3 regions of the Priestia sp. YIM B13491 genome follow, and region 3 is predicted to be linked to each of the others. Evidence: riboswitches for the same ligand, from Rfam matches in the RefSeq annotation. Region 3 holds a riboswitch; each other region holds the start of a gene.
The links. A riboswitch is a leader RNA that binds a small molecule or an ion and turns the genes downstream of it on or off. The one in region 3 is predicted to bind lysine.

Region 1 (10,221 bases), on a different contig from region 3:
GGTCTACTTGCAAGTCACGAACCACCGGAAATGTTTTCATTGGCTGTAAGCGAATTGGCTGTTCTAGTTTATCAACAAGAGCCGTACATGACTGACGAGGTTTACCGTTGATGACCATTGAACAGGCTCCGCATACTTCCTCTAAACAGTTCATTTCCCAGTTTATCGGAGCAACCTCTTTACCTGAAGCATCAACAGGGTTACGTCTGATTTCCATCAGTGCTGAAATAACGTTCATATTCGGACGATACGGAATTTCAAACTCCTGATTGTAAGGAGCAGATTCAGCTGAATCTTGACGTGTAATAATGAAGCGCACTGTCTTTTGGACTGTTTGTTGTTCACTCATTGATTAACGAACCCCCTCTTGTTGTTTTTTTGGTTTTTCATCTTTTTTCTTTGTGTAGTCGCGCTTACGCGGTTTGATTAACGATACGTCTACCTCTTCATAATGGAAAGAAGGAGCCGTTTTCTTATCCACAAAAGATGCCATTGTTGTTTTTAAGAATTCTTCATCGTTACGATCTGGGAAATCTGGCTTATAATGAGCACCGCGACTTTCATTACGGTTGTAAGCTCCTAGCGTTACAACACGTGAAAGCTGAAGCATGTTTTGCAGCTGACGAGTAAATGTTGCCGCTTGATTACTCCATTTAGCCGTATCATTAATGTTAATACGATCATAGCGTTCAATTAATTCTTGAATTTTTTCATCTGTTTTTAACAGTTTGTCATTGTATCGTACGACTGTCACGTTGTCAGTCATCCATTCCCCTAGCTCTTTATGAAGAACGTATGCATTTTCTGTACCTTGAAGATTCATGATATTGTTCCATTTCTCTTCTTCTTCTTTCACATGACGATCATATACGCTTGAAGAAATAGCATCTGCGCTCTTTTCTAAACCATTGATGTATTCAACGGCTTTAGGACCAGCAACCATACCACCATAAATAGCTGATAATAAGGAGTTTGCTCCTAAACGGTTCGCTCCGTGCTGTGAATAATCACACTCACCAGCTGCGAACAAGCCAGGAATATTTGTCATTTGATCGTAATCCACCCATAAACCGCCCATTGAATAGTGTACGGCTGGGAAAATCTTCATTGGTACTTTGCGCGGATCATCGCCCATGAATTTTTCATAGATTTCGATGATACCTCCAAGTTTAATGTCTAGCTCTTTTGGATCTTTATGTGAAAGGTCCAGATAAACCATGTTCTCTCCGTTAATTCCTAACTTCTGGGCTACGCAGACGTCAAAAATTTCACGAGTGGCAATATCACGAGGTACTAAGTTACCGTACGCAGGATATTTTTCCTCTAAGAAATACCAAGGTTTACCGTCTTTATATGTCCAAACGCGTCCGCCTTCTCCACGAGCAGATTCACTCATAAGACGAAGCTTATCATCTCCTGGGATAGCAGTTGGATGAATTTGAATAAACTCTCCGTTTGAATAGTATGCACCTTGCTGATACACGATAGATGCCGCTGAACCGGTATTAATAACTGAGTTCGTCGATTTTCCAAAAACAATCCCAGGTCCACCTGTAGCCATAATAACCGCGTCAGCTGGGAACGTTTTAATTTCCATTGATTTTAAATTCTGTGCAGAAATTCCGCGACAGCTGCGCTCATCGTCAAGAACAGCACCTAAGAATTCCCATCCTTCGTACTTTGTCACAAGTCCGGCAACTTCATAGCGACGAACCTGCTCATCTAATGCGTACAATAATTGTTGACCCGTTGTTGCTCCAGCAAAAGCCGTACGGTGATGCTGCGTCCCGCCAAATCGTCTGAAGTCTAACAAACCCTCAGGAGTACGGTTAAACATAACACCCATGCGGTCAAGTAAGTGAATAATACCAGGAGCTGCTTCACACATTGCTTTTACAGGTGGCTGGTTGGCTAAAAAGTCTCCGCCGTACACTGTGTCATCAAAGTGTTCCCATGGTGAATCCCCTTCACCTTTCGTGTTTACGGCTCCGTTGATTCCACCTTGCGCGCAAACTGAGTGAGATCTTTTTACCGGAACTAGTGAAAATAAATCTACTTGCTTGCCAGACTCAGCAATTTTTATTGTTGCCATCAAGCCAGCTAAACCGCCACCGACTACGATGATTTTTCCGTTACTCATCGGAACCCCACTCCTTCAAAACCTTAATTTTATGCAAATGCGAATAATGTACGAACACCTACAAATGTAAGTGCTAAGAAGATTGCTAATGTCACATAAGTTGAAATTCTTTGAGAACGTGGTGTTACAGTTAACCCCCAGCTAACTCCAAATGACCATAGACCGTTTGCAAAGTGGAAGATCGTAGATACAACACCAACTATGTAGAATGCAAGCATTGCCGGGTTGCTTAAAATTCGTTCCATCATTTGAAAATCTACTTCTTTTCCAAGCGCAGCTTGTATTCTGGTTTCCCATACGTGCCATGTGATGAAGATAAGTGTGATTACACCTGAAACACGCTGAAGGATAAACATCCAGTTACGGAAAAAACCGTAGTTGTTAACGTTTGTTTTAGCAGTGAATGCGATGTAAAGACCGTATATTGCGTGAAAAACGATTGGTAAGAAAATAATGAAAATTTCTAGAGCATAGCGGAAAGGTAAGCTCTCCATGAAGTGAGCTGCTTGATTAAATGATTCTTCTCCCTTTGTCGCGAAATGATTCACAACTAAATGCTGTGTTAAGAAAATCCCGATTGGTATTACCCCAAGTAATGAATGGATTCTCCGATATTGAAACTCTCTGTTTGCCGCCATCTGCGTAGACCCCCCTTAGTTAAATGAACATAGTTTGTGAAGAACTTTCTTACTCCCACTAGACAAATAGATTAATCGTGAATACAGGAAATGAAAACCTTTGCATTTCCTAATAAAGTATGTGACAGGTTAATTTTACTCCCATCGATTAAGAGCGTCAAGGCAAGATGTTTAAATCTTCTATAAAATATAAATTTATAAAATTTTATATTTGTTAACGCTTACTGTATTGATGTTACAGATTTTTTCTTTCTATTATAATATTGCTTGCCACAAATAAGTAAGCGTTTACTTTATGCTTTTATTGTAAACAAGTTCACAAAACATTTACACAGGTAAAAGTACCCTTTTAAAAGGTATATTATGGATTTTTCATCTTTACATCTAACTCTTTTTACCATAATAAAGATCCTCTTACATTTTATTAAAAAAATGCGTGAGAGGTTTTTTAGATTTGTATATAATAGTAGTAAAGAAAGAGGGGAAAGCATGAGCAATTTACAAACAGAATCACAGCAAGAACTTGAAGAGACGATGGAAACATCAGAACCTAACGTCACAGCTGAAACAGAGAGAACTCTTGATCACGTTTCATATTTCGGATACAGCCTTTTGCGTGACGTGTTAATTCCAGAGCTTCTTGGAGACGAAACAAATACCATTTCATACTGGGCAGGAAAACACCTTGCGCGGAAATACCCATTAAATACAATGGATGAAATCGTCGCTTTTTTTAAAGCAGCTTCCTGGGGAACACTGACGCTTGCAAAAAAAGATAAATATTCACTCGAGCTTGAGTTATCAGGTGATGTGGTCAGCAAAAGATTTCAGCAGGAAACTTGTTCGTTTCATCTTGAGTCAGGATTTGTGGCTGAACAGATTCAGCGTCAAAACAACTGCCTAACAGAAGCCTACTTAACACATAAAGAAAAGAACGGAAAAGTGCTGATTTCCGTGCAGTGGGACCGAAAAGATATCTTACCTACCGAAACACGCGCGGAGCGCTATAAAAAGTAGGAAATACGTATATATAAAAGACGTGGAGATACCACGTCTTTTTTCTCTTCTTTATACGTGCACTGCTTGCTGCTCTTCTAATTCAAATGCTACGTGAAGCGTCTCAACAGCTTTTACCATATCAGCGTGCGGTACAACTGTAGATACTTTAATTTCAGACGTGCTGACCATCTTCACTTCAATTTTCTCCCCTGCCAGCACTTCAAACATTTCGGCTGCAACGCCTGGATTAGAAATCATGCCAGAGCCGACAATTGATACTTTAGCCAGACCGCTTTCATGTTCAATACGCGTATATCCTAAAGTAGATTTATACTCTTTTAAGACGGCAAGAGCGGCATCTACGTCTACGGTTTTAATAGAAAATGAGATAGAGAGACGATTATTAGCCGTTACGTTTTGAATAATAATGTCCACATTTAACTGTTCTTTTGCTAATGCTGTAAAAATAGTAGAAAGAGTTTGCAACTCATTGTTTAACCCTTCAATTGTCACTCGTGAAATATTATCTTCAAACGCAATTCCTCTTACGACTAAGTTTTGTTCCATTGAAACTTCCTCCTCAACAATCGTTCCATTCTCGTTTTCTAAGCTTGAACGCACTTCTAGCGGTATCTGATAATTTTTTGCAAACTCAACAGCGCGCGGATGCAGCACCCCTGCTCCCAAATTAGCTAATTCTAACATTTCGTCATATGAAATAGAGTGAAGCTTACGAGCATCTTCTACATAGCGCGGATCTGTCGTAAACACTCCTGTTACGTCTGTATAAATATCACATTTTGCAGCTTTTAATGCTGCGGCAAGAGCTACTGCCGTAGTGTCAGAGCCGCCTCGACCTAATGTTGTAATGCTTCCATCTTCTGAACAGCCTTGGAATCCAGCTACTACTACGATTCGGCCTCTATCTAATTGGCTTTGAATACGAGTCGTGTCAATGTGCTGGATTCGTGCATTGCTGTGAACTGCTTCCGTCTGGATACCAGCTTGCCAACCTGTTAGCGAAGTTGCTTCATACCCTTTATATTGAAGGGCCATTGTTAACAGGGAAATCGTTACTTGTTCTCCAGTTGTAAGAAGCATATCCATTTCGCGTTTGCTTGGACTGTCCGTAATATCACTTGCTAATTTCACCAGTGCATCTGTCGTTTTGCCCATTGCCGATACAACAACAACTACTTGGTTACCGCGCTCTGCTTCTTGAATAACACGGTTTGCTACATGTTGGATACGTTCAACAGAACCAACAGATGTTCCACCAAATTTTTGAACGATTAATGCCATAATTTTGTTCATTCCTTTTCAATAAATTTGCATATGCAGGATGATGAGAAGCTAAATTTTTTTACTCAGACAATAAAAAAAGCAATGAGATGAGCTCTCATTGCTTAACGAACGAAAATTATAAAACATAACCGTCCACTGCCGTGAGATAGCTCTCCAAGAATCTACATCTTGACAATCCTACGTTTATTCAACGCAGAACCAGCAATCATTACTATGAGGTAATGTTCACTTCGGCAAATTTCCCTTTCCGTCTCATTCATAAGGGCTCATACCCTTCCTGATACGTACTGATTAAATTTGCACCTCTATCTTCACTTCATTTGATGAAGTGTCGTATGAAATTAGTTAATAGCTTATCAAATATTTTCTATTATTTCAAGACTATTTTTGTAATGTTTCATAAATTTTTTCAGCAATGTTTTGAGGAACACCTGAATTTCGAATATCATCAACCGTTGCTTCTTTCAATTTTTTCACCGAACCAAAATACTTTAACAAAGCTTTTTTACGCTTTTCTCCCACTCCCGGAATGTCGTCCAGAACAGACTGAAAAGCGGACTTAGAGCGCACTTGACGGTGGAAAGTAATCGCAAATCGGTGAACTTCATCTTGAATTCGCTGAAGCAAATAAAATTCTTGACTATTGCGTTCAAGCGGTATGATTTGAGGAGGCTCACCAATCATCAGGTTGGAGGTTCTGTGCTTATCATCTTTGACAAGACCTGCTGTAGGCACTAAAAGTCCCAATTCATTTTCGAGAACGTCCTGTACTGCAGCTAAATGCCCTTTGCCTCCATCTACAACAATTAAACCTGGAAGCGGAAGACCTTCTTTTAACGCTCTGGAATACCGTCTGCGAACGACTTCTCTCATGGAACTGTAATCATCTGGTCCCTTTACGGTCTTAATTTTATATTTGCGATATTCTTTCTTTTCCGGTTTCCCATCAACAAAAACAATCATCGCAGAAACGGGATCTGTCCCTTGAATATTTGAGTTATCAAATGCTTCAATCCGGTAAGGCGCTGCAATTCCAAGCTCTTCTCCTAACCGTTCAACTGCGCCAACCGTGCGCTCTTCATCTCGTTCAATTAAATAGAATTTTTCACCGAGCGCAATTTTTGCATTTTTACACGCAAGTTCTACTAATTCTTTCTTTTTGCCTCGCTTTGGATGCTGAACCTCTACTTCTACTAATTTCTCAGCTAACTCTGCATCAATCGTTGCTGGAACCAGCACTTCTTTTGGCTTAATATTTTTGGCATAAAACTGACCGATAAAAGTTAAGAAATCTTCTTCTGGCTCTTTATAAAAAGGAAACATAGAAACTTCTCGCTCAATTAATTTCCCTTGGCGAATAAAGAAAACTTGAACACACATCCAGCCTTTATCATAAGAATAGCCAAACACATCTCGATTAACAAAATCATTAAACGTTACTTTTTGCTTTTCCATTGTCGCTTCAATATGAGCAATTTGATCTCGATATTCTTTAGCCCTTTCAAAGTCAAGTTCTTCTGAAGCTTTTAACATTTTTTCAGTTAACTCTGTTTTGACATGCTCATATCCACCATTTAAAAACCGAGTGATATTTTCAATAATTTGTTTGTTTTGCTCTTCTTTTACTTCTTTTACGCAAGGAGCTAGACATTGCCCGATATGGTAATACAAACAAGGTCTGTCTGGCATGGTAGAGCACTTTCTTAGTGGATAAATGCGATCAAGAAGCCGCTTGGTTTCATTTGCAGCTTGAACGTTAGGATAAGGACCGAAGTATCTCCCTTTATCTTTTTTTATTTTTCTTGTAATAACAAGCCGGGGCTGTTTTTCAGCTGTAATCTTAATAAAGGGATAGCCCTTATCATCTTTAAGCATGATATTGTATTTTGGATCATGCTTTTTAATTAAATTCATTTCTAAAATAAGCGCTTCTAAATTAGAAGATGTGACGATATATTCAAAATCGACAATGTCGTTTACAAGTCGAAGCGTCTTTCCGTCATGAGATCCGGTAAAGTAGGAGCGCACTCGATTTTTTAATACTTTTGCTTTTCCTACGTAAATGACCGTTCCATATTTATCTTTCATCAAGTAGCAGCCGGGCTGATCCGGTAAAATAGCCAGCTTTTCTTTTAAATAATCATTCATACTTTTCTCCTTCCTCTTCTCTTACTCTGTCCATCTATACATTCGCTTATGAAGCGTAACCTACATTCTTTTCTGCTTTACAATACATGCACATAAGCCGGATTTGTGACGGTGTTCCTTACATCTAGTATAAAACAAACGAACGCATATTCGCTAAATAAAAGTATTCCCAAAAGAGAAAAAGTGGAGAAAAAGAAAAAACCTAGCCTGAGCTAGGTTTTGACTTACGCGTGTTTATTAATTAATTCTGTTAATGCTTCTTTTGGTTGGAAACCAACTACTTGATCAACTTTCTCTCCATCTTTAAATAATACTAAAGTTGGGATACTCATAACACCAAATTTTCCAGCTGTTTCTTGGTTTTCATCAACATCTACTTTCACGATTTTAACTTTATCGTTAAGTTCACCATCAATTTCTTCAAGAACTGGAGCAATCATTTTACAAGGGCCACACCATGGTGCCCAAAAGTCAACAAGCACTAGGCCTGATTTAATTTCATCTGTAAAGTTTTTATCTGTAGCATGTGCAATAGCCATTTTAATTCCTCCTAAATATATGCAATATCCAAATTCTACTCACAGTATATCACCTTCAAATAAGGTTTGCTAACTTTTTGCTTACATTTATACTGTTTATTCTTCGCTCTAGTTTGTACAATTTACATAAAAACATACGTAGAAAATTTCGTTTTCCGTGAGGTTGAGACATAACGAAATGAATTCCATCTAAAGGTGAACAAATAGTATACAAAGACTGAACCGCTTGTGCCACCGCAGTTGATTTCTGTGCAAGACTTCGCTTTCTGCAGGAGTCTTGCACAGAAATCAACTGCTGCTAGAAAGACCCACACACATAAAGTTTACCCCAACAAAAAAACGAACCACTAATCAAATATCTTGATCAATAGTTCGTTCTTCACTTCGTCTAAAATACTTTTGTCCCAGCCTCTTACGCAGACTGTACTTTCAGCTTTTTAAATTCTTCCGTTAGCAGAGGCACCACTTCAAATAAATCTCCAACGATTCCGTAATCAGCTACTTTAAAAATATTAGCCTCAGGATCTTTGTTAATAGCAACAATAATTTTTGAATTTGACATGCCGGCCAAATGCTGAATGGCTCCTGAGATTCCGCAGGCAATGTATAAATCTGGTGTGACTACTTTGCCCGTCTGACCGATCTGAAGAGAATAGTCGCAGTAATCTGCATCGCATGCTCCGCGAGACGCCCCAACAGCTCCATTTAACACGTCCGCTAGTTCTTGGAGAGGTCCAAAACCTTCCGTGCTTTTTACACCTCGACCACCTGCAATCACGACTTTTGCTTCGGATAAATCAACCCCTTGCGTTGCTTTACGTACAACTTCTTTTACAACTGTACGCAGGTTTTTGATTTCAACATTTAAATCCTCTACATCACCTGTACGTCCGTCGTCTTTTGCAAGCGGTGAAATATTATTTGGACGAATTGTGACAAACGTAAAAGCATCGGTCATGATTTTCTTTTCAAATGCTTTACCAGAATAAATTGGTCGGGTGAAGACTACTTGATCCCCTCCAACTTCTACATCCGTCACATCGGAAATAAGTCCTTTGTCTAAGCGAGCTGCCAGTTTTGGCGCTAGGTCTTTGCCAAGAGCCGTATGGCCAAATACGATAGCTTCAGGCTGTTCACTTTCAATGATGGCTAATAACGCCTGAGCGTAGCCATCCGATGTATAAGCAGCTAAATCTTCATGCTCCGTCACAACAACTTTATTCGCTCCGTACGCAATAAGCTCTTCACTTAAAGCTTTTACGTTCTTTCCTACTAACGCTGCAACAATTTCTCCACCGTCAGCTACAGTAGATGCTGCGGAAATCGCTTCAAACGATACGTTTCGTAATCCCCCATCACGTGCTTCTCCTAGAACTAACACTTTGCGTCCCATTGCAATACCCCCATTGTTTTGACTTTTGACTTATTAAATGACTTTTGCTTCCTTATGCAGTAAATTGACCAGTTCTGTCACTTGATCTTTTATATCTCCTTGTAATACGCGTCCTGCGTCTTTTTTCGGAGGCAAATAAATTTCAATAGTCTTTGTTTTTGCTTCTACATCATCTTCATCTAAATCTAAATCATCCAATTCCACTTCAACCAACGGTTTCTTCTTCGCTTTCATAATCCCTGGAAGAGATGGATAGCGAGGTTCGTTAAGTCCCTGCTGAGCTGTTACTAAAAGAGGAAGCGACGTTTCGATAACCTCAGAATCACCTTCCACATCGCGTACAACAGTCACTTTTTCACCTTCGATATCCAATTTTGTAATCGTCGTAATATAAGGGATTTCTAACTGTTCTGCTACGCGCGGTCCCACTTGGCCCGAACCTCCGTCAATCGCTACGTTTCCTGCCAAAATCAAGTCAGGAGATTGTTCTTTTAAGTAATGTGCCAGCAGCCTAGAAGTCGTGTACTGATCGCCATCTTCTATGTCATCTTCCGTATTGATTAAAACCGCTTTATCTGCTCCCATAGCCAAAGCTGTTCGGAGTTCTTTTTCTGATTCTTCCCCTCCTACACTCACGACCGTAATCTCCCCGCCATGCTTTTCCTTTAGCTGAATAGCTTCTTCAACTGCATACTCATCGTAAGGATTAATAATAAATTCAGCCCCATCTTCAACAATTTGACCATTTTTTAATGAAAGTTTCTCCTCTGTATCGAATGTTCTTTTCACTAACACGTAAATATTCATTCAATTCCCCTCCTAAGCTTATTTTCCTAAAAATTTAGGCTGGCGCTTTTCAATAAAAGCGGCTACGCCTTCTTGAGCATCCTGGCTTTTGAATACGCTTCCAAAAAACTGCGCTTCTTTTTTAATGCCGCTGTAGTAAGCATCTGTTTTTACATGCTGAAGCAGCTGCAAGGTAGCTTTAACAGAAATCGGGCTTTTTTTGGCAATTTTTCTAGCAAGTAAAAATGTTTCATTGATAAGCTGACTTTCTTC
Region 2 (10,221 bases), on a different contig from region 3:
TAATCCGTGTCGTTTTCATGTGTTGCTCCAATAACAATTTGACCTTGTTCAAACGAAAGAATATATTGGTCGCTTGGAGGCATCACAACGGGCCAGTCTTTTGTATCTAAATCAGGGAGATGTAAGTGAACAATTTGCGCTTTTTGAAAGCTTGCTAAAAATTTTACTCCAAGAGGCTCTAGCAATTGATTTGCCCACGCTCCTGCTGTCACGATTGTTGTACTTGCTAGAAGGGTTTGTCCATTTACGGCAACGCCCGTTACTCGATTATTTTCATAAAGAAGTTCTGCGTTTCCTTCTATTATTTTTGCACCGTTTTTCTTCGCTGCATTCACAAGTGCGTTTCGAAGAGCTCTTCCGTTAACGCGAGCGGCTCCACTAATATGAACTGAACTGTATTCTTCCGAAAGAACCGGAAACAAAGCCTGTGTTTCTTTAGCAGATAAACGTGTAATCTCGCCTATTTCGGGAGCTTCTTCCCGACGCTTATATGCTCTTTCTTCCATTTTTTTAAGCTTTAGTTCATCCGTATGTAAGCTAATTGCTCCTACTCGCTTATATCCCGTATCCGTTTCTCCATCTTCTTCTAATTGCTGAATTAATGTTTGATAGTACTTAGCGCCGCCTTTTGCTAAGCGGTACCATGCTTTATTTCGACGCTGTGAAAGCCATGGACAAACAATTCCTGCTGCTGCATCAGTAGCTTGACCAGCATCCTTGCGATCTACCAATGTCACATCTGCTCCTGCTTTTGCTAAATGATATGCTGTAGAAGCTCCAAGTATCCCAGCTCCAACTACGATGTATGTTTTCATACCAAAACACCCTTTTCTTTCTTCTAGTATTCTCATGCTATATGTACGCAATTTTAGCATAGCAAAAAAAGAAGTCACATACTAGGCGAAGCTATTTTGAGCTTACTTTTATGTCTTGCTGACTTTGACATATAGCTCCCTTCATCTCGTAAACAAAAGCGGTAGCAGTTCTTTTACGGAGATTATAGCAGGGTGAAGACAGTCATAAATAGTGGTAGTACGTCTTTAACGCTGCTTACGGCTTTTCCATTATAGTTTCTGAATAAAAGCAAAGAGAATAAAATTTCTATAATATGTAAATAAAAAGAAATAACCATTATTTTAAGGAGAGCGTATGCAATCTTCATTTGTATTATTTTTTATCATTCTTGGTTTACTATTTGGCAAGTGGCGCAGGTATCAAGAATACTATCCTACTTTGCTGTTTTGGGTCACGGGGAATTTGCTTTATGAAGTACTGCTGTTTCATCACCGCGTATGGGTATTTCACCCTGTTGGTATTGATCACCTTTTTCTACCCGATCACCTAATGGTTTCCCTTGGAATAACCTTAATTATTTATCCGTTTGTTATACCGGTTTTTTTAGGAAGGCTACCGCTGCATGTAAGCGGCCGGCTGTGGTGGATTCTTTTGTGGGCGCTTTTATTTACTGTGATTGAGTTCATTGCTTATGTTAATCACAGTATCACTCATCATTATGGATGGTCGCTGCTGTGTTCTTTTCTCTTCAACATTGTCACGTTCTCACTTTTAGTCATTCATCAGAAGACAGCGCTGGGTGCTTGGGTTCTATCTGGAAGCTTCATAGCCTTCTTATTTATTTTTTTTGATATTCCTATGCCTTAACTTTTCATTGACTAGACGGAGGAAAAGGAAATATAATAGAAATTACATTTAAATATAATTTTCCTCTCTGAGAATAGAGGTGCATGAAATCAAGAGTCACTTATTGGAGACTAATGGAGTCTGTGAAGATAAGTAAAAGGGATTTCGTGCCGAAGTATATAAACATCCATTGTGTTCATATACTGGTTCAGTATTGAATAAATGCTGAGCTGTCACAAACCATTTGGTTTGTGGAGAGCTATTGAAGAGATGTTGATGCCTAGAATGTAATAATACTTTATTATTATGAAACCAAGACGCGTGAACATCACTTCACGGGTCTTTTTTGTGTTTTTCTACTAACCATCAAAGTTCAAAGTTATAGTTGAATGATTTAAATGGAGGGATACGGATTATGTACTTACATGGAACGAGTAAAATTAACAGCAGCAATCATTTAGAAATTGGGCAGTGCGATACGGTCGAACTGAAAAAACAATACGGCACTCCCCTATACATCTACGATCAAGAATTAATTGAGACGAAATGCAAGGCCTTCCATTCAGCCTTTCGAAGAAGCGGATTTTCATATCAAATCGCCTATGCAGGGAAAGCCTTTCTTTGTATGGAAATGGCTAGCCTTTTAACGAAGCTTGATATGTCACTAGATGTGGTCTCAGGAGGCGAATTATTTACAGCGCTTGAAGCTGGATATCCAGCTGAACGCATTCATTTTCACGGCAATAATAAAACGATTGAAGAAATGGAAATGGCTCTTGATGCGAATATTGGCTGTTTTGTTGTTGATAACTTTACCGAACTTGAAGTTTTGCATGCCTTAGCAGCTGAGCGCAAACAGAAAGCATCTATTCTTCTGCGTGTTACTCCAGGGATTGAAGCCCATACACATGAATATATTATGACCGGACAGGAAGACTCCAAGTTTGGATTTGGTCTTTCCAATGACCAAGCCATGAAAGCGGTAAGTTCTGCGTTAGAAAAGCCTTACTACGATCTTTTAGGCATTCATTGTCATATTGGTTCGCAAATTTTTGAAGTAGATGGTTTTTCTCGCGCCATTGATATTTTAACTGATTTCTTATTCAGCATTCGTGATAAAATGGAATTTGAAGTAAAAGTTTTAAACGTAGGTGGTGGTTTTGGTATTCGTTATACCGAAAGCGACTCTCCTCTTCCAGTTGAGTATTATGTAGATGCACTGACAGAAAAGCTAAGCCGCACGTTAACTGAACAGAATTATACCCTTCCAGAAGTCTGGATTGAGCCTGGAAGAAGCATCGTAGGAGAAGCAGGTACAACGCTTTATACAATTGGATCAACAAAGGAGATTCCAGGTGTACGAAAATACGTAGGAATTGACGGCGGTATGACCGATAATATCCGTCCTGCTCTTTACGATGCAAAACATGAAGCTGTCTTGGCTAATAGAGTGACGGATAAAAAAGATGAAACAGTATCAATTGCGGGTAAATGCTGTGAATCAGGAGATATGCTTATTTGGGATATTGATTTACCGCGCGTTAATCAAGGAGATTTATTAGCAGTGTCCTCTACAGGTGCCTACAACTATTCAATGGCTAGCAATTACAACCGTATTCCGCGCCCTGCTGTTGTATTTGTAAAAAATGGAGAAGCTCGTCTTGCTGTAGAGCGAGAAACATACGAAGATTTGGTGCGTAAAGATGTAAAGCCAGTCGTTACTACGTATGCAATGAGCAAATAATAGCTGTTCTTGCGTAGTAAAGAAGCTATTGTTGTTTGGAGGAAATCTAACTATGGTTTTAAGTGTATTTAAAACGTACAGATCATCGCTTATTCTGCTTCTCGCTATTTTAATTGGCGGGATAGCAGGATATGCTATCGGGCCCGATGTGGCAGTCGTAAAGCCCTTTGGTGATTTGTTTCTTAATTTAATGTTCATGATTATCGTTCCCCTTGTCTTTTTTAGTGTGGCTTCGGCGATCGCAAACATGAATGAAATGAAGCGTCTTGGTAAAATTATGCTAGGTATCGCCGTTGTGTTTATCGCCACTGCTGCTGTTTCAGCCGTTTTAGGCTTTTTAGGCGCATCACTTTACAATCCGCTACATAATGTAGATACTTCTGCCATTAAAGAATTGATGGGTGACAGTGAAAATACAGCTGAAAAAATGACGCTTTTAACTCAGCTTGTTAGTACATTTACTGTACCTGATTTTGTTCAGTTATTTTCGAAAGAGCACATTTTACAATTAATTGTCTTTGCCGTTATTTTCGGTATTGCTACAACGATGGCTGGCGAAAAAGGACAGCCTATGGCGAAATTTCTGACTTCCGGTCAAGAAGTATCGATGAAGGTTGTTAAAATTGTGATGTACTATGCTCCAATTGGTTTAGGGTGCTATTTTGCTACTGTAGTAGGAGAACTTGGACCAAAGATCTTACAAGGGTACGCTAGAGCATTTATTCTTTATTTATTAATTGCAATCGTTTACTATTTCGGTTTCTTTACGCTATATGCATGGATTGCTGGCGGTAAAGCAGGAATTAAGCTGTTTTGGAAAAATGCAGCTGCTCCTTCTATCACCGCTATTGCTACCTGTTCTTCTGCTGCATCTATTCCAGTCAATTTAGATGCAACAAAGAAAATGGGTGTGCCGCTGGATATTGCTGAAACGGTGATTCCATTAGGAGCAAACACCCATAAAGATGGTTCTGTTATCGGTGGTATTCTAAAAATTGTTTTCTTATTCAGTTTGTTTGGCAAAGATATGACGTCTGCTACGAGTATTTTGAGCATATTAGGCGTAGCCTTTTTAGTTGGAGCCGTAATGGGAGCAATCCCTGGAGGCGGTATGATTGGCGAAATGTTAATCATTACAATTTACGGATTTTCGCCAGAAGTTCTGCCCATTATTGCGGTCATTTCCACAATTATTGACGCCCCTGCTACGCTTTTAAACAGTACGGGAAATACAGTAACAGCGATGCTTGTTACAAGGTTTACAGAGGGAAAAGACTGGATTAACAAAATTATCACCACCGATAAAGTCGCCTAGCAAAAAAGCAAAGGGAACAGTTTAGTGACTCTCCCTTTGCTTTTTTCGTGTGCAGTAATATCGATAGCGGTGTATAAAGTCTGTAAATACGCACATTCTATAGGTATGTTTCATAACCGAACTGGAGGTGTCGTCTAATGAGTAACGCTGCAGGAGGTTCAAAGAAAAATCAACCGAATGATGCGAATCATGTAAGCGCAGAAACAAAAGCTCATCAAAAACGTCTCACTGAGCAAAACAAACAAGAACATCAAGCTGAAGAGCGAAAATAAAATGACGTTAAAGAGCGCAGCACCTGCGTTCTTTAACGTCATTTTATTTTTAGAGAGAACTTCATAACTCCGCTCATTATAGGTCTATCGTACAACCTCCTTTCAAACTTTTACATATTCTATTAATAGGTTTGTAAAAGGAGGAATGATATGATGTTTTCTTGGCTAGAGATTACAGCCGCAGCCTTTGGACTTTCAGTTATTTTGATAAGTTTTGCATTTTTGCCCGAACGTACATGCAAAAATCTTTATATTCCTCATCAGCTAGCAGCAAAATCTATGTTTCTCTATAAAAAGATTATGCGTTTTATTAATCAATTTCGACAGAAATTTTAGTTCATTTCCTTTCCCTGGTTTTATTCATTGGATATATCCTCCCCCTTTTTAATTAGCGCATTTACAGTAAATAATTTAATGGTTAAAATAAAGAGTAAAGAAAAAGGATAAGCAGTTTGCAGAAATGGAGTTTCACATGGAAATCAGAGACTTAGAATACTTTATAGAGGTAGCGAATCATAAGAATTTTACAAAGGCAGCGCTGCAAGTTCATTTGTCTCAAACAGCTTTAAGTAAAGCCGTCAAAAAAGTAGAAAATGAACTAGGATTTGAGCTTCTTGATCGTTCAACAAGAGAATTAAAGCTAACCGATGCAGGAGAAGTTGTGTATCACCAAGCAACTAAAGCTCTGTCGGTGTTAAAAGACATGCCTCACTTGTTGGGAGATTTAATGAACTTGCAAACAGGGCAAATCAAGATGGGAGTCCCTCCGCTCATCGGGACCTTGTTTTTCCCGAAGATTGCAAAAGCATTTAATGAACAATACCCTAAAGTATCTCTAGAGCTTATTGAATTTGGAGCAAAAAAAATTGAAGCACTTGTGGAAGAGGCTGGTGTAGATATGGGGATTGTTATGCTTCCTCTTACAAGCGGTCATGATGAACATTTTCACGTATACCCGTTCGTTAAGGAGAGATTTCTTTTATACGCGCATAAAAACCATCCTCTAGCGAAACGTTCTTCCGTCTGGATGAAAGAATTGGAGCATGAAAAATTCATTATGTTTAGTGAAGAATTTACGCTGCACGACCGGTTAATTCAAGATGCTTTAAAATCAGGCTTTGTGCCTTCTATAGCGTATAAAAGTTCTCAATGGGATTTAATTATTGAATTAACAACGGCAGAACTAGGTATTGCTATTTTACCCGAATCGCTTTATGCCAAAGTGAAAGATCCCAATATTACTACCGTACCTATTGCAGATCCTGAAATGATGTGGGAACTTGGAATTATTCTGTTAAAAGAACGCTACAGTTCATTCGCTGTACGAGAATTGATTAATTTTTTAACCGAAAAACAAATGACAGATAAATTGGGGCCCATTTAAAAAGAGTCTGGAACAAAAGTATGTTAGTTCAAGGACAATCCGAACGAGTTTGGTTGAGAATCCAACTCGTTCGGATTTTTTCGTAGGGAAGCTGAACGTAGGTTTCATGTATGTATTTGCTTCTAGCTGTTGATTGGATGGGTTTCGTTATGTCTCCGTCTCTTTTTATGTGTAATACAAATTTTATCATTCAATAATCCCTACAATGAATCCATCATAGCCTTTGCTTCCAACGGTTTGTATAGCCGTGGCGCTGATTCGTTTTTCTTGAGCCAGAACATTCATAAATTGACGAATTCCCTTTACATTTTCATCTTCACTTTCTGAGTTCACCACATGCCCTTGACGAACAACATTATCACAAATAATCGTACTTCCTCTTTTCGATAATTCTAGAGCCCACTTTAAGTAATTTGGGTTATTCGGCTTGTCAGCATCAATAAAGATAAGATCAAACGGCTCTGTTCCCTTATCCTTTAATACAGCTAATGTATCAAGCCCGGGGCCGACAAGGACTTCTACTAAGTGGCTTACTCCCGCTCTTTTTAAATTAGCTCTTGCTACTTCTGCATGCTGAGCGCTCAATTCGAGCGTAATCAGCTGTCCGTCTTTAGGAAGAGCTCTGGCTAGCCAAATCGTGCTGTATCCTCCAAGAGTACCAATTTCCAAAATGCGTTGAGCTCCTTTTAATGAAGCTAACAAATGCAGAAACTTTCCTTGACTAGGCGATACGTCGATGGCAGGTAATCCAGCCTCTTGATTTGCCTTCAATACCTCATCAAGAATAGGGTCAGGTTGTATAAGCTTATCATTCATATAAAGATCCACTTCATTCCAAATTTCATATATAGACATTTCCATACTCCTCCACATAAGTGATAAAAGCTTTATTATTTCTATGAATGTGTTCTAGCTCTCTAATAAACTATCCTGCTCGCTCTTAAAAAGAATTGTTATATGTCCATAAAAAAAGACCTTCAGAGAGGTCTTTTTTATCTTTAAATAATCGTAACTTTACTCAGATCTATCTTGGCACTTTTTAAAAAGTTATATGTCAATTTATCCATTTTTGCACCTTCAAAATCGGATTTTTTTAAATCTGATCCTCGAAACTGTACATTTAGCAAAGTGGCGTTGCGAAATGAGGCTTTTTTTAATGATGTTCCTTCAAAAATTGTTCCCTTAAATGTTTCCTCGTCAAATACAATGTCTGTTAAATTACATTGCTTAAAGTACGTGTTGTCATAGATACAGTCTTTAAAACTGGCCTGTTTAAAATTTGCCCATTTAAATTGTACGCCTGTTAAATTAACGTGATGAAATATCGCTTTCGTTAAATTGCTGCTTTTAAACATGCTGTCCGTAAGATCTGCGTAGCTAAAATCAGATTCATTCAAATTACTGGCATTAAATTTCCCTTTATACACCGATACAGAACGAAAATCAGATTTTGTAAGCTCGGTCTTTGAAAAATCCATAGGGACGGTTTGCTTTAATTCCTTGGTTTCTACATTCATTGATTGAATCAGTTCTGTGATATCACCGATAGAATTGATTGTCATATAATAAGCCTGTTCTTCATTATGCCCATCTTTTTTATAATCTGTAAATTTTTCCTGTAAGTTCTGTGATAGTTCTTCCTCTAAATCTTGAACATTTTCTACATCCTGATAAGGAGCCAAAATGTTATGCACATGATTTTTTATTTTTTCGTTCATTTATAACATCATCCTTTCTCACAACAATAAATCAATAATTTTTTTCGCTTGCTCCCAATTTTCTTTGTTTTGTTTATATACGTTTTTTCCTTGTTCTGTAATTTTATAATATTTTCTGCGGCCGCCTTGTACAGCATCTCCCCAGTAAGAAAGAATATGGCCGTCTTTTTCAAGACGCTTCAAGCTTGAATACATTGTGGCTTCTTTTAATTCATACTGCTCTTTAGAGTAGGTATAAATAAGCTTACTAATTTCATACCCATACTTATCGCCGCTGAGAAGTAATTTCAAAATCATTGTATCTGTATGTCCCCGAAGTAAATCTGAAGACATTTTTGTATATACCAAAGTATCACCTCTTTATGTATAATTTAAATCATATTACTATGACAGTCAAGGTATTATATTTAATAAAATACACTAATATATAATTGCACATATGTAAACAGCTTAACAGTAGAAAATAGCCGGGAGAAACGTACCGGCTATTTTCTAGGAGACACCTTATTCTTCGTTATAACTGAGCTTAAATACTATCGGCGTACTTTCTGCTGATATTTTCCAAACCATGTGATGATACCCCTTGCTCCAGTAATCTTTTACTAAATAATCAGGGATTCCAAATATGTTTTTCCATACTTCTTGAGCATTTTTGTATCCGCTGTCCAAACAAATTTTTTTAATTTCTCTGCTTTGAAGCGTAAGCAGCATAGTATGTAAAAGCAGTGTGCCTACACCTTTTCTTTGGTACTTTGGATGAACAAAAACTGTGCCGATTTCAATCCATCCTTGCAGGTCTCCTTTTGTACACGATGTAATTAATTCACTAACAGGACCATATTCAATACAGCCAATAATCTTATTGGTGCACGTATCTATTCCGAGCCAAAAGAATCGATGTTTTCCACCGCTATCAAGGTCACTTTTTAAATATTGTGCTTTACTTTCAATTTCTATTTGTATATCGTTCACCATGTCTGATAGACCCTCTTTATGAAAGGTATCTGTGATTACTTCATTAAAAAGCTCGTGGAGTTCTGCGCGGTCTTCTATTTTTGGTCTTCTTATTTCAATATGATGCAATGTTCATTCCTCCTTGTTATTTCACGGCAGAATATGAAGCTTTACCATTATTATTTATCAATCTATGTTGATACTCCTTTTCTCTTTCTACTGTTTTTCCAATAAAAAAGCACGAGAAACTTTGAGTTCTCGTACTTTTTTATAATATGGATTCTGCTTTTCTATTGGGAACTGTTAATACTGATTCACAAAGCTCTGGATTTTACATACGAATTCAGAAAGGTTCTCCTTTATCTCTTTGTCCTCTGTTTTCTCTACTTGCTCCTGTATGGCATCAATCATTAAACGTGCTCTTTTAGGATCTATAGAGGCCGGTTGGCTGCTGTTGTTTGATAGACTTTTCAAAATTTGATTAGTCATTTTGTTTTTATCGTGAATATAAAATAATATTTGAGGAACTTGATTAATTAACAAATTTACGTATCTGCGAAACTCCTCTATCTCATATAATTCTCTTGAATTACCTTTAAAGCCATCAACGGAAAGCATAAGACTCTGGTAGCCTTTATCACTGCGTTGATTAAGTGCTTTAATCACTTTCAAAAACCGATCGAACTTTAGATAGCGTATTTCGTCTTTCCTTAATTCTAAAAATTCAATTTCTCCTTTTTCCAAAAAGGGATCTTTGATAAGACTATTATCATTCATATACATTCTCTCCCTACTAATTTATTAGTTGCAGAGCTTGTTTTGAATTCATTTGTCTATCGTTTTAGTAATTGTTTACCTCTTTTAGGCCCGTTTTAAAACCTTTATTTGTAAAACGCTTACATAAATGTTCTCAATTGCCTGACGTGTTGACGGAATTCTGCTTATTATCTGATAAATGACCAATGAAAAAGAGCTCCTTTACAGAAGCTCTTTTTTAAAAATTATAGAGATGCTGATAACTTTATATCTTATTTGCTTCTTTTAATACCGCTAATAAGTATTCCCATGTCTTAATAGTAGACGGAATGCTCAGGTGTTCATCAGGTGTATGAACGTCGTACATATCGGGGCCGAGCGAAATGGCGTCTAATCCAGAGATTTTTTCCAGGAAAATACCGCATTCAATTCCAGCA
Region 3 (10,221 bases):
CAGTAACAGCCTGCATCTGAACAAAAGGCGTTAACCCTATTAAAATGAGGAGCATAAATAAAATGTCGGCCGTCATGCCTCCTAAACCAACTAGCCAAGAAGCCCAAAAACCTTTCGTCAGGCCTTTTTTAATCATCTCTATATTAATTGGACCTACCGGTGCTGCGAGACTAATACCTAGAATTATTTGTTTTATAGCAATCAAAAACCACTCCACAAACACAGCCTCCTTTCTAACTTGTCCAATAGTAGCTTATATATATATATAGATTAGAGTTTTATAATTTAGAAGCGACATTTAGTTAAAAATGCTCATAAACTTTCTTTTCTTTAATACACATGTAACGTTGAGTTCCATAAGGAGGGTTTTAATGGCATCAAAAATGCTTTTTCGAGCCAATGAGATTTTAGAGTCAACGCACGTCCCGTTTTGGGGAAAAGATGCTTTTCAATATTTCCGAAGCGATATATTATCAGAAGAAAATCCATTTCCTTGTATATTAGGGGTAGAAGGCTTTAAAAAAGATTTACTGCGGTTTTCATTTGTGACTACTCCTTATAACTACCAAGATATTAGGAATGCAGCGTCGGCACTTAGAGAATACATAGATACTTTTAAAACCATAGGTCGCTATACATCCTTTGTGTTATTCTTTAAGCCTGAACATAAAGAACGTTCAATGGAAGAGTACGAAACGATGTTTTGGGATACGTTGACGTTTCTTCATCAAATTGATCAAAAGAAATGGCCGCAAGACATTCCAAAAGATCCAAAAGATCCATTATGGGAATTTTGCTTTCACGGAGAACCTATTTTTGTCGTCTGTAATACGCCTGCTCATTCTTTACGTAAAAGCCGTAAGAGCAGGGGATTTATGATTACATTTCAACCTCGGTGGGTGTTTGAAGGTATGACAGGAGATTCAAAAATAGGGCGGCACGTACAAAAGGTGGTCCGCGATCGGTTAAAAACATATGATGACGTATCAGCTCACCCTGAGTTAGGATGGTATGGACAGCAGGAAAACCGAGAGTGGAAGCAATATTTTTTACACGATGATAACAACTATACTACCGGACAGTGTCCGTTTAAATTAAAAAGGAGTGAGCAGCATGGACGTAAAAAAAGCCTCTATTAAAAAAGGAGTTGGCGGAAAGTTTGAAGAAGTAATTAAAGAACTGCTTCCGGCGTATACTGGATACGTTGAAGTACAGCATGATATTGCTTTTCAAACGCACCCATCTCATACCCATCCAACTGATGAAATTCTTCATATACTTGAAGGATCTATTTACTTTACAGTTGAACATGATACGGTTCTATGTCAGGCAGGAGATCGGATACATTTACCGAAACAGACGGTTCATTCGTCAAAAGCCGGTCCTGATGGGTGCACATACGTTATTTCCATTTTAAAATAAAGATGAAAGAAGATGATGCTTATGCTACGTTCCCGGCCAGTGCTGCTGCTTATTGATGTACAAGAAGGATTTTATTCACCACAGTGGGGGGAAAGAAACAATCTAGATGCAGAAAAACATATGCTGACGCTACTGCAAGCATGGAGGCGCCAAGACTATCCTGTTATTCACGTACAGCATGCATCAGAAAATCCAGATTCTCCTTTACACCCCAGTTCGAAGGGGTTTCAGTTCAAAGAAGGGTTTGGTCCACAAGAAGACGAATACTTAATTCGCAAACACGTGAACAGCTGTTTCATTGGAACAGAGCTAGACAGTTATTTAAAAGCAAATGGTTATGATACGCTTATCTTAATAGGACTAACTACCAATCACTGCGTCTCCACGACTGCCCGCATGGCTGGAAATCTAGGGTACAGAACGTACGTTGTAAACGATGCAACAGCTTGCTTTGATGGTATGTCCTACGATGGAAAAACAAGGCTTCCTGCAGAAGATGTACATACATTCGCACTGTCTTCTTTGCATGAGGAGTTTGCGACGGTCGTTTCTACAAAAGAGACACTTCAAGTTCTTCAAACCTTTCAATATGCTCAAAATCACAACTGATGTGCATGTGCACATCGGTTTTTTATGTAGATTATGTTTATTAAAAGAAGTAAAATAAAGATAATTCTATACTATAAGGAGTTTGTACATATGATCATTCGTTATGCTAAAGAAGAAGATTTACCTATGCTTGTTGAAATTTATAACCAGTCTGTTCAAACAAGTGCTGCTACTTTTGACTTAACGCCTGTAACAGTAGAGCATAGAAGGAGCTGGTTTAATAATCATATTAGCAATGAACTTTTTCCGCTTATTGTCGCAGAAAAAGATGGGGTAGTAGCGGGCTATGCTTCGCTTTCTTCTTATCGAGATAAAGAGGCGTACATTCAAACGGTAGAGCTATCGATTTATATTGATAAAAACCAGCAGGGGCATGGCATTGGAAAAAAGCTTATGAAGCGAATTTTGGAATTAGCTAAAGAACTCAACCATCACGTTGTTATTTCAGGGATTACAAAAGGGAATGATATCAGTATCAAAATGCATGAGCAATTTAATTTTACATTTTGCGGAGAATTTAAAGAAGTAGGCTGGAAATTTAATCAGTGGCAAGATGTTCTTTTTTATCAGCTTATTTTATAAGATGTATGACACCTTTACACATTGTAACGTTTTAGTTTCATGTGTAAAGGTTATTAAAATAATAAGTCGTTTTATTATTTTAATACGAAAGGTGTTAGCTATCATGAATACACATTTTCAATATCAGTATCTAAGAGCTATTCCAAAAAGATGGTCAAAAAAAGAACTGCATATCCAGCTGAATAGAATCAAACACAACTCTGAACTATCTACTATAGCAGCAGATCCGCTTTTTTATCTGTTAGAATGTACCCATTCAGGCCTTCAAACTCAACAAGAAATCATAGACTACATCCAAAGCATTCCTACTCATCAACTTCCATCTTTTGTAACCTATTTAAGCAGGTTAATTCAGCATATTTATTATATAGAAGCTGCTGATTACTGTAATCGCCCCCTCAAAGGTTATATGCTTGTTATGAAAAACCAGCCCGCCTATATATCTCTTCATTTTGCTGATCAGATCACGTAAAAAAGCTCTCTATTCAAAAGAATAGAGAGCTTTTTTTATTCGTATTTTTTTACTGTTACTTGGCATTCTTTTAACGGAATAAGTTTTGACTTTTTCGTCCATTTGTATCCTAACCAAACAATTAAGAATAAAGGAAGTCCGATATAAGAAACAAGTACACCGTACCAGTCAATCGAATCACCCGTAAACGCCGAATAGTTTTGACCTAAAATGACAACAGCACATAAAATAAAGGCAAAGATAGGACCAAACGGGAAAAGTTTTGCATGATATGGAAGTTCACTCAAATCATGACCTTGAGCAACAAATGCTCTTCTAAAACGATAGTGGCTGATGGCAATTCCTAACCAAGCAATAAAACCAGACATACCAGAAGCGTTAAGTAACCACGTGTATACCGCACCGTCTCCAAAAAATGAAGCACCAAATGCAAGTGTACCGACAAGTGCCGTTGCGATTAAAGCATTAACCGGAACGCCTCGTTTATTTACTTTTGCTAAGAACCTCGGTGCTTTTCCATCTTTCGCTAAGTTCCAAAGCATACGCGTAGAAGCATACATACCTGAGTTACCAGCAGATAAAACGGCTGTTAAAATAACGGCATTGATAGCTGATGCTGCAAACGCCAGACCTGCTCGTTCGAATATTAAAGTAAATGGACTTACCCGCACATCATCACTTGCTAATGAATCCGCTGTGTATGGAATAAGCATCCCGATAACAAAAATAGCTAAAATATAAAATAACAAGATGCGCCAGAAGACTTGTTTAACTGCGCGAGGAACCGTTTTTTCCGGATCTTCACTTTCTCCAGCTGCGACTCCAAGCAACTCTGTTCCTTGGAATGAAAAACCAGCAGCCATAAAAATACCTAAGACAGTAAAGAATCCACCGTGAATGGGTCCATCACCAAGCGTGAAGTTTTTAAAACCTGGTGCTTCATTGTTAAAGATACCAAAAATCATCATAATACCAATAACTAAAAAGATGATAACCGTTACTACTTTAATTAACGAAAACCAAAATTCAGATTCACCAAATCCTTTTACAGAAAGGTAGTTAAGCCCAAACATAATTAATAAAAACAGGGCACTCCATAAAATAGAAGAAGAGTTTGGGAACCAAAATTTCATAATAAGGGCTCCAGCCGATAATTCAGCTGCAATCGTAATAGCCCAGTTATACCAATAGTTCCAGCCGAGAGCGAAACCAAAGGATGGATCTACAAACCGAGACGCATACGTACTAAACGAACCGGCTTCAGGCATATAAGCTGCGAGCTCCGCTAGGCTGGTCATCAAAAAGTAAACCATGACACCAATGATAGCGTAAGCTAAAAGCGCTCCCCCAGGTCCTGCTGTGTGAATTGCTCCACCACTTGCTAGGAATAAGCCGGTTCCGATGGCTCCTCCTAATGAAATCATCGTCAAGTGGCGAGATTTCAACCCACGTTTTAATTCTTGCTGCTCTTGCATAGATAAATACTCCTTTCGAATGTACGGAAAGAGACGGGATAACATAAAAAAAGCCCGCAGTATATGTGCGCGCTTTTAAATCTGAAAACCGCGTCAACCTTCCGTGAAGATAGCTCTTCACATCACTCGCATGATGTGACAGTTCTGTTCCTGTTCGGAGACAGCCCCAGCTTAAATCAACCGAGAAGTGATCTAAACTTCGGCAATTTTTCCTTTCAAGCAACATCCTCAATGTTCTCTGCATTTCCGTTGCTTTACTATTAAAAACTGCGACCTCTACCTCATCGATTAGGATGAGGGTTTTTTATATTCATTTGACATAAAAGAAGTATACCAAATACTAAAACGATTGTCATTATAAAAAATAGATTCAGAAAATAGAAACATCTTTGAAATCTCTCGAATCTATTTTGTTACATATGATATAATGGATGTTGTCATAATACTACATAAATATCCGAACGTACCACAGGGGGAGCCGCCGTGCTGAGAGTGAACAAATTGTTCAGACCCTTCGAACCTGTTAGTTAACGCTAGCGTAGGAATGTGGGAATAGTAGCATATATTTGCTTACTCCTGTGTAAACCGTTTGATATGAATGATTCAAAAACAGGAGTGAGAAACGTGAATAAAGCATTACCTTTACAGGCTAAAATTGAAATAGCTATTTTTGCAGCATTGGCACTTCTACTTGATCTTTTGCCTTCCATTAAGATTGCAACGGCTGTGAGTATTTCGTTCTCCATGGTGCCCATTTTTATTATGTGCTTTCGCTGGGGAGTAAAAGGCGGGGCTCTATCTGGTCTATTATGGGGGCTTTTACAGTTGGCAACAGGAACGGCTTATATTTTAACAGCGCTGCAAACGTTTATTGAATATATTGTGGCTTTTGCTTTTATAGGTTTTGGAGGTATTTTTTCGCAATCTATTAAAACAAATTTAGCTAACAATAACAGATCAAAAGCTTTTGTTTTGATTGTTTTATCCCTTATTATCGGCAGCTTCGCACGGTATTTCTGGCACTTTATTGCGGGTATTATTTTCTGGGGATCATATGCGCCAAAGGGCATGTCCGCTCTATGGTATTCTTTTTCAATGAACGGGATTTCAATGGTAGGATCACTAATAGCCTGCTTAATCATTCTTTCACTATTAATTCCATCGGCATCAAGAATGATTATAACTAAATCACACTCATCATAAGCAAAAAGACTAAATCTACCAAGATTTAGTCTTTTTTGTCATTTGTCACCTTTGTTTACACAAAAGTGTGTCAGGTTTGATAACATAGTTAGTGAAATATTCAAAAAACTGTTTTATGATAATCACCATATTCAAACGAGATAAGGGATTGATAGCATGCTACAGAAATGGATCACGAGCATAGGTTTAGATATTGGAACAAGTACAACAAAACTGATTGTAAGCAAGCTGTTAATAGCAAATCAACAAAATCAGTTTACGCTGCCAGGCTGTCAAATTATTGATCGTCGCGTAACGTATGCAAGTTCTATCTATACCACTCCTATGCTAAACGATGTTGAAATCGATGTTCAACGATTAACGGTACTACTAGAACAAGAGTATAAGAATGCAGGAATCTCCTTAGATCAAGTGGAGGCAGGTGCTGTGATCATCACAGGAGAAACGGCCAGAAAGAAAAATGCAGAAAGTATCGTTCACTATCTAGCCGAACATGCTGGGGATTTTGTTGTTGCAACAGCCGGCGCTGACTTAGAAGGAATATTAGCTGCAAAAGGATCAGGAGCAATCGAACGTTCTGCTGAAACAAATGCAGTAATTGCCAATATTGATGTAGGAGGAGGAACTGCTAACATCGCTTTATGTCAAAATGGAAAAGTTATAGAAACGTTTACACTGCATGTGGGAGGAAGATTAATTCGTCTGAATTCAGAAGGTTTGGTTACCTACGTTTCTTCTCATTTAACTGAATTTTTGAAAAATAATTCTTTAACACTGCGAGAAGGTGAAAAAGCAACATTTGAAAAGCTCTCGTCTATCTGTCAATTACTAGCTGAAGAAACCGTGAATTATGTAAATGCGCTGAATCAAAATTCCTCGCTGATCGTTTCTCCTCATACAAGATCTTCTATCCCCGAAATGATCATGGTTTCAGGAGGAGTAGGAGAAATGATGGAGAAGCAAAAGCCAAAAACAGTGAAGGAAGTGGCCATACATGGAGACGTTGGTCCGCTTCTAGCATATCATTTTCAATCCATCCAAGTATCTCAAGCCGCTGAGACAACGCGCGCTACTGTAATTGGGGCTGGTATGCAAAATACAGAAGTTAGCGGATCAACTGTATACATTGGGTCAAAGCGGCTGCCGTTAAAAAATATACCGATTGTAGAGATACCTGTTCAGCAAGAAGAGAAATGGAATCCGCTGATGTTTCAAGAAAGAGCTCGAGCGGCATGTATGCAGGCTTCAACTATTTTCAGCGCAGAAGATCCCCCCGCTGCTATTGCTTTATCTCATTTTCCTTACTGCAGCTATAAGATGCTTCAAGAATTAGCAAAAGTAATAAGCGCTGAATTTATTGCTTGTTTTAAAGGAGCTAAGTGCCTCGTTGTTCTATGCGAGCAAGATATTGCAAAAGCTTTAGGACAAGCATTAGCTAAACAGAGGAAAGAGTTAGAAATTATTTGTTTAGATCAAATTGATTTTACACACGGAGATTACATTGATCTAGGGTTACCAGTAGCTGGAGAAGCGATCTCCGTTTCCGTTAAAACGCTCGCTTTTTCATCATAATCTACTAAATATACAAGGAGGAAACGATGTTTAAAACTACACGATTGTTAGGAGAAACATTTTCATTTTATAGCTTAAAAGAAATCATGGCCAAAGCAAACGAAGAGCGTTCTGGAGATCAGCTCGCAGGAGTTAGCGCTGAGTCAATGAAAGAACGAATGGCAGCAAAGCAAGTCCTAGCTGATATCACACTTGCTGATATCAGAAACTATCCGCTGCTCAGCGCAGATGAAGACAACGTCTCGGCATTAATCGAAAGTCAGATTGATTCATCTGTTTACGATATTATTAAAAATTGGACAGTAGGGGATTTAAGAGAATATATTTTATCCGATCAGCATAGCGGAGAAGACCTTCTTGCACTTAGCCAAGGATTAAGCAGCGAAATGATTGCGGCGGCTACTAAAATTATGTCCAATTTAGATTTAATTCAAGGAGCTGCCAAGATAGAAGTGCAAACTACTTGTCAAACGACTATCGGCCAAAAAGGAGTATTGGCTTCTAGAGCCCAGCCTAATCATCCTTCAGATAATTTAAAAGGAATGAGAGCATCTCTATACGAAGCGTTAAGCTATGGAATTGGAGATGCGGTTATCGGAATTAACCCTGTTATTGACACAACGGATAATATCTACGCGCTTTTAAATGAAACAAAAAATATAATCAACGAATGGTCAATTCCTACTCAAAACTGTGTATTATCACACGTAACGAGTCAAATGAGAGCAATTGAAAAAGGAGGATCTGCTGACTTGATTTTTCAAAGTTTAGCAGGTACAGAAGCTGGTAATGATTCATTTGGAATTTCACTGTCTATGCTCGATGAAGCGACAGCGTTAATTCGTGAAAAAGGAACGGCAAAAGGTCCAAACCGCTGGTATTTTGAAACAGGACAAGGTTCTGAACTGTCAGCAGAAGCTCACTATAACATTGATCAAGTAACGCTCGAAGCCAGATGCTACGGCTTAGCTCGTCACTACAAGCCTTTTTTAGTTAATACAGTTGTTGGATTTATTGGACCTGAATACTTATATAACAGCAAACAAGTTCTACGAGCTGGGTTAGAAGATCATTTTATGGGTAAAATGCACGGCCTGCCTATGGGAGTAGACGTATGTTACACCAACCACATGGATGCTGATCAAAATGATATGGATAATTTAAGTATGCTTCTGGGAACAGCTGGAGTGAACTTTGTCATAGGAGTGCCCATGGCTGATGACTGCATGCTAAACTACCAGTCTCTTAGTTATCATGACATTGCAACGGTCCGTAACGTGTTAGGTCGTACCCCAACGCCGTTATTTCAAAAGTGGCTTGAAGATCAGCGTATTATGGACAACGGGCGCTTTACGTCTAGAGCCGGAGACCCAACTATTTTTATGAATTTGATTTAAGGAAGGTGCTTACTATGATACCAAAGTCAAATCGCGATCCGCTTGAAACACTTAAACAATTTACCCCTGCCCGCATAGGTGTCGGCCGTACAGGAACAAGGCCGCTAACAAAAGACGTTTTATCTTTTCGCACGGATCACGCTGCAGCTGTAGACTCTGTATATGGAGTAGTTTCAGAAGATATTTTAGCCGAGTTTAACCTTTTCTCTGTGAATACACGTGTGGAGTCAAAAGAACATTATTTAAAACGGCCAGATCAAGGAAGGTTATTAGCAGATAACGCTAAGAAAGAAATTTTTAAAAACTGTGTGCAGCGGCCTGATGTACAAGTGGTAGTCTCGGATGGACTGAGCGCCAAGGCAATTGAAGAAAACATAAGCGACGTCTATCCAGCTTTAATTGACTCCCTGCAGTCATATGGACTTCATATCGGGACTTCATTTTTTGTAAAAGGGGGACGAGTTGCGTGTATGGATGAAATAGGCGAGATCATAAAGTCAAAAGCACTTGTGCTATTGATTGGGGAGCGACCTGGACTGGTCAGTGCTGAATCAATGAGTGCTTACATGTGCTATGAACCTAGCAAAGGCAAAAAAGAGTCTGATCGTATGGTCATTTCTAATATTCATAAAAGAGGGACGCCTCCTATTGAGGCAGCCGCACATATCGGTACCATGATTGACAAAATGATCAAGCAGCAAACAAGCGGTGTACATCTTATTGTCTAAACATCAAAAGGAGGAGAACGTATGGCGTTACAAAAACAATTAAAACCTATTCATTTATGGGCTATTTCAGTTGGTATGGTTATTTCAGGACAATACTTTGGGTGGAATTACGGGTTTGAACAAGGCGGGATTATCGGACTTGCAATTGCAACCTTAATTGTAACTGTGTTTTACACGACGTTTATGTTCAGTTATGCAGAGCTTTCAACATCTATCCCGCAAGCAGGTGGACCTTCAGCTTATGCAAGAAGAGCACTTGGACCTTTTGGGGGATATATCGCAGGAATTGCCTGCTTGCTTGAATTTATTTTTGCTCCTCCTGCTATTGCCGTATCAACAGGAGCATACCTGCATTTTCTCATTCCAGCCGTTAACCCTGTATACGCAACAGTAGGTGCCTTTATTTTCTTTGTTTTATTAAATTTAATCGGGGTAAAAGAAGTAGCGGTGATTGAGCTTACAGCTACCATTGTTGCACTAATTGGTTTATCTATTTTTTATGTAGCTGGTTTGCCTCATGTACAAACATCGAATATTTTTAATGATCATTCATTTATTAACGGGCCAACAGGGGTATTAGCAGCTATTCCATTCGCTGTTTGGTTTTATCTGGCAATAGAAGGAGGAGCAATGGCAGCGGAAGAAGTGGAAAATCCTAAGAAAAACATTCCTAAAGGATTTATTGGAGCGATTATTACTCTAGCAACCGCAACGTTGTTTACACTATTTGTAACAGCTGGACTTGGCGGAGGAAGCGGGAA

Region 1: it holds a riboswitch for lysine, as region 3 does, so the genes downstream of both, ACFX4E_RS00870 (aspartate kinase) here and ACFX4E_RS20660 (amino acid permease) in region 3, are expected to answer to the same signal.
Region 2: it holds a riboswitch for lysine, as region 3 does, so the genes downstream of both, lysA (diaminopimelate decarboxylase) here and ACFX4E_RS20660 (amino acid permease) in region 3, are expected to answer to the same signal.

The regions. Positions count from the first base shown of each region.
Region 1 is NZ_JBHZOR010000001.1:174,451-184,671, reverse strand. Features, by position in the region: gene sdhB (succinate dehydrogenase iron-sulfur subunit) at 1-349, opposite strand, end outside; gene sdhA (succinate dehydrogenase flavoprotein subunit) at 353-2,140, opposite strand; gene ACFX4E_RS00880 (succinate dehydrogenase cytochrome b558 subunit) at 2,170-2,778, opposite strand; gene ACFX4E_RS00875 (YslB family protein) at 3,268-3,795, shown strand; gene ACFX4E_RS00870 (aspartate kinase) at 3,847-5,079, opposite strand; lysine riboswitch at 5,221-5,398, opposite strand; gene uvrC (excinuclease ABC subunit UvrC) at 5,464-7,230, opposite strand; gene trxA (thioredoxin) at 7,455-7,769, opposite strand; gene ACFX4E_RS00855 (electron transfer flavoprotein subunit alpha/FixB family protein) at 8,182-9,162, opposite strand; gene ACFX4E_RS00850 (electron transfer flavoprotein subunit beta/FixA family protein) at 9,196-9,969, opposite strand; gene ACFX4E_RS00845 (enoyl-CoA hydratase) at 9,988-10,221, opposite strand, start outside.
Region 2 is NZ_JBHZOR010000004.1:522,691-532,911, reverse strand. Features, by position in the region: gene ACFX4E_RS17695 (NAD(P)/FAD-dependent oxidoreductase) at 1-815, opposite strand, end outside; gene ACFX4E_RS17690 (CBO0543 family protein) at 1,150-1,662, shown strand; lysine riboswitch at 1,729-1,911, shown strand; gene lysA (diaminopimelate decarboxylase) at 2,057-3,385, shown strand; gene ACFX4E_RS17680 (dicarboxylate/amino acid:cation symporter) at 3,438-4,700, shown strand; gene ACFX4E_RS17675 (hypothetical protein) at 4,838-4,972, shown strand; gene ACFX4E_RS17670 (hypothetical protein) at 5,123-5,308, shown strand; gene ACFX4E_RS17665 (LysR family transcriptional regulator) at 5,445-6,356, shown strand; gene ACFX4E_RS17660 (O-methyltransferase) at 6,543-7,229, opposite strand; gene ACFX4E_RS17655 (pentapeptide repeat-containing protein) at 7,355-8,074, opposite strand; gene ACFX4E_RS17650 (PadR family transcriptional regulator) at 8,093-8,422, opposite strand; gene ACFX4E_RS17645 (GNAT family N-acetyltransferase) at 8,579-9,157, opposite strand; gene ACFX4E_RS17640 (hypothetical protein) at 9,332-9,805, opposite strand; gene ACFX4E_RS17635 (aminoacyl-histidine dipeptidase) at 10,050-10,221, opposite strand, start outside.
Region 3 is NZ_JBHZOR010000006.1:48,914-59,134, reverse strand. Features, by position in the region: gene ACFX4E_RS20690 (LysE family transporter) at 1-217, opposite strand, end outside; gene ACFX4E_RS20685 (YqcI/YcgG family protein) at 372-1,139, shown strand; gene ACFX4E_RS20680 (cupin domain-containing protein) at 1,114-1,422, shown strand; gene ACFX4E_RS20675 (cysteine hydrolase family protein) at 1,444-2,031, shown strand; gene ACFX4E_RS20670 (GNAT family N-acetyltransferase) at 2,122-2,613, shown strand; gene ACFX4E_RS20665 (hypothetical protein) at 2,717-3,085, shown strand; gene ACFX4E_RS20660 (amino acid permease) at 3,121-4,560, opposite strand; lysine riboswitch at 4,663-4,847, opposite strand; TPP riboswitch at 5,022-5,122, shown strand; gene thiT (energy-coupled thiamine transporter ThiT) at 5,155-5,763, shown strand; gene ACFX4E_RS20650 (ethanolamine ammonia-lyase reactivating factor EutA) at 5,920-7,335, shown strand; gene ACFX4E_RS20645 (ethanolamine ammonia-lyase subunit EutB) at 7,362-8,732, shown strand; gene eutC (ethanolamine ammonia-lyase subunit EutC) at 8,747-9,460, shown strand; gene eat (ethanolamine permease) at 9,482-10,221, shown strand, end outside.